2 regions of the Shewanella seohaensis genome follow, and region 2 is predicted to be linked to the other one. Evidence: predicted binding sites of a transcription regulator. Region 2 holds the regulator's gene; the other holds the start of a gene.

Region 1 (3,211 bases), on a different contig from region 2:
CTTGGGGGTATGGAGCTTGAAACAGCAGGGCTGGTGGCTTATGTGCAACAACTGCTTAGACAAAGCACCAGTCTTATTTCCCTTGATGCGCATTCTGGTTTTGGTTTGACGGATCATATCTGGTTTCCCTATGCCCACACGCGCGCATCCTTTGAAAATGCCCACTTCATTTATCACTTAAAGCAGTTATTTGAAGCGAGCTATCCCCATCATGGCCATTATCGGCTTGCGCCCCAGAGCCAGTTTTATCGCACCCATGGTGATATTTGGGATTACTTGTACCGCCAGCATCATACCCAGGATCCTCAAGCCAATATTCCATTCTTACCTTTGACCTTAGAGATGGGCTCATGGGCATGGATTAAGAAAAATCCAAGGCAAATATTCAATTTTGCGGGCTTTTTTAATCCGCAAAAAACACACAGGCACCACAGGATTTTACGCCGGCACACAGTATTGATGCAGTTCTTGATGGAGGCGGCGTACGCACGGGAGTTAGAAGGACTGACGCCCGAACATCTCACACAACTGGCGCAGAGTGCGCAGCAGTTTTGGTATCGGGAGCGTTTTTGATGACAACGTGGGTATTACTCAGGGGCTTAATGCGCGATCAACGCCATTGGAATGGCTTTGATCAGAGATTAAGGCAAAGGGGCTGCACCGTTTTTACCCCTGACTTGCCCGGCAATGGGATCCTCACTCACCAAGCCAGCCCTTTAACTATCGCCGAATATGCCAGCTCGGTGTGGCAACAATTGGATGTGCAATTAGCGGGACAAGTTTTTTATCTGCTTGGCTTATCTATGGGCGGTATGCTCGCCATGGAAATGGCTAAGCAGCGCCCCGAGCAGATAAAACACGTTTTTGTGCTAAATAGTAGCGCGGCTAACTTATCACCTTGGTATCAGCGATTTAATGGATTAAATGTCCTGAGTGCTTGGCTCAAACGTTGCCGCGGTCGACAGCTTAATCCTATCGAATCGACGATTGTGCGCTTAACCAGCTATCGCCATCGGCGCGATATAGCCTTGATTGCTCGTTGGAGCCACTATCGCCACGAGTCGACACCGCATTTTAGTAATGCGTGTCGTCAGTTGTGGGCGGCGTTTCGTTATCGCTGCCCAGCATCTTTGCCTGTTCCAGTCAGTATTTTATCGGGTGATCGTGATGCCTTAGTGAATATTCAAACAAGCAGGGCATTAGCACAACATTTTAACGTCGACTTAGTTGTCTTGGCCTATTGTGGTCATGACATCACCATAGATGCGCCAGCCAAACTGGCGCATTATCTATTTGAAATGATAAGTCTAGAACGAGGGGAGGTGAGTGAGCCGTTTGCTGATTACACTGATTTACTCGATGAAGAAAGGGACTATCACGAAGCAAGATTAGTGCAATCACTGACTAACTATACATCAGCACTACCCACTGACGCAGAGTAGTGCTGAGTGATCTGCCTTAGGCTTTAGCAACTATGATTACTAGGCTTTCGCTACTATGGTTATTACGCTTTCGCTACTATCGTTTGCCCAATCGGCGTCAGGCTTAATAGCGCCAGCTTGATATGTTGGATCCCAAAGGGGATACCAATAATTGTCACAAAGCAGGCGAGGGCATGGGCCAAATGGCCTATGGCCAACCAAATCCCAAACAGCAAGAACCAAATAATATTGCCCACCATACCAAAGGCGCCTGTGCCTAAATCTTCACGTCCGGTTAAATGGCGACGATTCATTTGCTCTTGTCCAAAGGGCCAGAAGGTCAACTCGCCAATGACAAAGCAGGCTCGGCCGAAGGGAATACCGATAATACTGATAAAACACAAAATCCCCGCGAGCCACCAGGCGAGTCCCATCACAAATCCACCAAGGACAAACCAAGCAATATTGAAAATTAACCGTAAAAGTGACATTGAATACTCCTTAACTCATTTTAAATCTGTGTTGGCATTACCTTGTCCAACACACAGAATCATTAATTGATACTTAAATGGAGTAAGCGAGAATTGTGCCAAAATATTTTTCCTTATTTATCAGTGAAATATTTATCTTTGTGACGGTATGACGTTGTAAAAAATGCTAGATTTTCGCGAAAATGCTTAATTATTACGGACGATGTAGGCAAGCTCGCGGTACACTAACGCCCTTGTTTCCTTCGAGTGTATCCATGTTAGCCAAAAGCCTGCTGACTCAGCGTCTGCTCTCTGACAGTCCTGTAGAGTCTTTTTCCTTTGCCGGACGCAAGATATTTCTCAAACGAGACGATTTATTGCATCCTGCATTTAGTGGCAATAAAGCGCGTAAGTTTGCCTATTTTCTAGACCATGATTTTGCTGGCGTGACTAAGCTGATTGGTTATGGCTCCGCGCAGGCTAACTCGTTGTATTCACTGTCGGCGCTCGCCAAGCTGAAGGGCTGGCAGTGCGATTTTTATGTGGATCATATTGCCAGCCATATCCGCACCTTGCCGACGGGTAATTATGCCGCTGCCATCGCCAATGGTACGCGTGTCATTGATTTATCAAGCCTGATTACAACCAATCCTTCCCTCCACCGTGAGCCTAATTGGACTTGTCAGGATTATATTGAGCAGCAAGTCTTGCCGGCTGAACCTAACGCTTTGTTTATTCAAGAAGGTGGGCGCTGCCAGTATGCGCAATATGGTGTTAGTCAGTTAGGTGCTGAAATAGCTGCTTGGGCCGAGTCACGGCACATTTCCGATCTCAAGGTTTTTTTACCTGCAGGTACAGGAACCACGGCACTCTTTTTAAATCAGTATTTTGTGCGTCAGCAATTGAATATTCGAGTACTTACCTGCGCCGTTGTCGGCGGCGATGAGTATTTAATGCAGCAGTTTTATGAGTTAAATCCCAACTCTGCAGAACATCCACAGATTTTGAATGTGGGGAAGAAATACCATTTTGGGAAACTCTATCCTGAGTTTTATGCCATGTGGCAACGACTCAGTGCCAGCGGTATGCAATTTGAATTACTCTACGATCCCTTAGGCTTTATTGTGTTAGAGGATTATTTACGGCGCGAGCAACATGCCTCCATCCTCTATATTCATCAGGGGGGATTATTAGGAAATCAAACCATGTTGCCAAGATATAGACGAAAATACGGTGAGGGCGATGCAGGATAGCGTTTAGCCAACTAACTTATTGCGCTTTAATATTTTGTGGGTGCGTGTGGCTATCTTTTCCAGATGT
Region 2 (3,211 bases):
CTATGAAGCAAAATAACATATTACTTGCCGGCCTAATGCTAATCACCAGCATGAGCGCCTTCGCCAAGGTTGGTGACTTACAGCAAGAAGTGAAAATTAAAGCCGTTAGCCAAACTGCGGACATTAAAAACAACCAGATCATTTTCTTCGGTCCGGTTGAAGTCACCCAAGGCTCGATTAAAATCCATGCAGATCAACTACGTGCATTTTCTGCCGAAGGGGAAAACAGCAAGATTTTAGTGGCAACCGGTAATCCTGCGACTTATAGCCAGATCCTCGACGATGGACGCCCAGCTTCGGCGAGCGCGAAAGAAATTCGCTACGAAATGGCGACCCGCACCCTAACTTTGACGGGCTCAGCGAGCCTAGATCAAGCGGGTAGCCAAGTGACGGGTAACCTCATCCGTTACGATATTATTCAGCAAAAATTGATCGCTGAGAGTACGGGTAGCGGTGATGATCGCGTGATTACCATTATTCAACCTGACAACTATCAGGAAGAGCTCAAGAACCAGCCCGCGGACAAACCTGTGAAAAAACAGGACTCTAAATGACCCAAATCACCTTAAAAGCACAGAATCTCGCTAAGAGTTATAAGAGTCGTCAGGTTGTGAAAGATGTCAGCCTGACGGTGAAAACGGGTCAAGTCGTCGGCCTACTCGGCCCAAACGGCGCGGGTAAAACCACCACCTTCTATATGGTCGTGGGCTTAGTCAAAAGCGATAAAGGCCATATCTTTATCGACGATGATGATTTAACCGCCGATCCCATGCACCTGCGCGCCCGCAAAGGTATTGGTTACCTGCCACAGGAAGCCAGTATCTTTCGCAAGCTGAGCGTGCACGACAATATCATGGCGGTACTGCAAACCCGTAAAGAGCTCAATCGCGATCAACGCGAAGAAGAGCTGGAACATCTGCTCGAAGAGTTCCATATCACCCATATTCGCGATAGCCAAGGCATGTCGTTATCGGGCGGTGAACGTCGCCGTGTCGAAATTGCCCGCGCTTTAGCGGCCAATCCTAAGTTTATTCTGCTCGATGAACCCTTCGCCGGTGTCGACCCGATTTCGGTTATCGATATCAAGAAAATCATCGAACAACTCAAGAGCCGAGGCCTTGGGGTACTGATCACAGACCACAATGTGCGCGAGACCTTAGACGTCTGTGAACATGCCTACATTGTTAGTCACGGAAACCTGATTGCCGAAGGAACTCCCGCAGAGATCTTAGACAATCAGCAAGTTAGGGCTGTGTACTTAGGTGAACAATTCAGGCTATAGTTACTTAAACAGAGCCAATTAGCCTTGGATTTTGGCTTAGTAAGCGCCATCAATATGATAACAAGCGGCCTAAATTCAAAATAATAACGTAGGGATCAGCGGTAACATGAAAGCGTCACTCCAGCTCAAACTGGGTCAACAGTTAACCATGACGCCACAACTTCAACAGGCCATTCGTCTGTTGCAATTGTCGTCATTGGAACTGCAGCAAGAGATCCAGCAAGCCTTAGACTCTAATCCTCTTCTCGAGCTGGAAGAGGAGCAATTCGACGCGCCTACCGAACGTAAGCAAGATATCGCCGATACCGACTTTAGCGAAACGACGGCCCAACCACAGGAACAAGACAATTCCACCGTGGACATTGCCGAGTCGTTGACCAAAGAATCTCTGCCCGAAGAACTGCCCATGGACACCACTTGGGATGAAGTCTTTACCGCCTCGCCAAACTCAGGTTCTGGTGCCAGCCGTGAAGATGACATGCCCTTCCAAGGGGAAACCAGTGAAGGCCTGTACGAACATTTAGAATGGCAGAAAAACCTCACGCCCTTCTCTGAAACCGACTTAGCCATCGCCACCGCGATTATTGATGCCATCGACGATCAAGGTTATCTCACTCAAAGTACTGAAGATATCCTCGAGGCCATGGGCAATCCAGAGATTGAACTGGATGAAGTCGAAGCCGTACTCAAGCGTATTCAACACTTCGATCCCGTTGGTGTCGCCGCAAGGGATTTAAGCGAATGTCTGCTTATCCAACTCTCCCATTTTTCGCCGGATACCCCACACCTCGAAAACGCCCGCATGTTGATCAAAGATCATTTAGATCTGATCGCTGCCCGCGACTTTAGGTTGTTGATGCGTAAGACCAAACTTAAAGAGGACGAGTTAAGGGACAGCATAGCGCTGATCCAAACCTTAAACCCTCGCCCCGGTTTGCTCATCACCCCTGTTGATGAAGAATATGTCATCCCCGATGTATCGGTGTCGAAGAAAAACGGTCGCTGGGTGGTCGAGTTAAATCCAGACTGCATGCCAAAAATCAATGTTAATCAGCAATATGCAGCCATGGCACGCAGCACCAAAAGCCAAGCCGATAGCCAATTTATCCGCGGGCATCTGCAAGAAGCCAAGTGGTTTATCAAAAGCCTTGAAAGCCGTAACGAAACACTGCTCAAAGTGGCAAACTGCATAGTGCAATATCAACAGGGCTTCTTCGAATACGGTGAAGAAGCCATGAAACCTATGGTCCTGAACGATATCGCCGAGGCGGTAGAAATGCATGAGTCCACCATTTCACGGGTGACCACACAAAAATACATGCATACCCCAAAGGGACTTTTTGAACTAAAATATTTCTTCTCAAGCCACGTCGGGACTGATGATGGCGGTGAGTGCTCATCCACGGCAATCAGAGCCTTCATTAAGAAACTGGTTGCAGCGGAAAACCAGAAAAAACCATTAAGCGACAGCAAGATGGCACAGCTTCTGGCAGAACAGGGAATTAACGTTGCGCGCAGAACCATTGCGAAGTACCGAGAAGCGATGCTTATTCCCCCTTCCAATCAGCGTAAAAGTTTATAGCCTAAAGTGGAAATCGGAGGACGTTTATATGCAAATAAACCTGAGTGGACACCATATCGAGATTACTGAATCGTTACGGGCTTATGTTGAGGAAAAGTTTTCAAAACTTGAACGTCATTTCGAACAGATCAATAATGTGCACGTTGTGCTCAATGTTGAGAAAATGCAACAAATTGCCGAAGCGAGAATCAACCTCACCGGTGGTGAAGTCTTCGCGACTTCAGAGCATGCAGATATGTATGCTGCCATAGACGTCCTGATAGACAAGCTTGATCGTCAGGTTATTAAACACAAAGAGAAGTTAACAAAACACTAGCAATGGAACTTCGTACCATACTGCGGCCGGA

The links. The regulator sigma-54, encoded in region 2, starts transcription at its own class of promoters, with help from an activator protein. The targets are predictions, from matches to a motif close to GTTGGCACGNNNNTNGNNT.
Region 1: L2713_RS03500 (YccF domain-containing protein) is a predicted target of sigma-54. The motif match lies at 1,997-2,015, and genes of this name have one in related genera.

What each region holds. Positions count from the first base shown of each region.
Region 1 covers NZ_JAKILE010000002.1:293,344-296,554, forward strand. The annotation lists gene L2713_RS03490 (M14 family metallopeptidase) at 1-573, shown strand, start outside; gene L2713_RS03495 (alpha/beta fold hydrolase) at 573-1,442, shown strand; gene L2713_RS03500 (YccF domain-containing protein) at 1,505-1,912, opposite strand; gene L2713_RS03505 (1-aminocyclopropane-1-carboxylate deaminase/D-cysteine desulfhydrase) at 2,197-3,144, shown strand; gene L2713_RS03510 (hypothetical protein) at 3,148-3,211, opposite strand, start outside.
Region 2 covers NZ_JAKILE010000001.1:464,829-468,039, forward strand. The annotation lists gene lptC (LPS export ABC transporter periplasmic protein LptC) at 1-16, shown strand, start outside; gene lptA (lipopolysaccharide transport periplasmic protein LptA) at 3-554, shown strand; gene lptB (LPS export ABC transporter ATP-binding protein) at 551-1,282, shown strand; gene L2713_RS02040 (RNA polymerase factor sigma-54) at 1,389-2,864, shown strand; gene hpf (ribosome hibernation promoting factor) at 2,893-3,180, shown strand; gene ptsN (PTS IIA-like nitrogen regulatory protein PtsN) at 3,183-3,211, shown strand, end outside.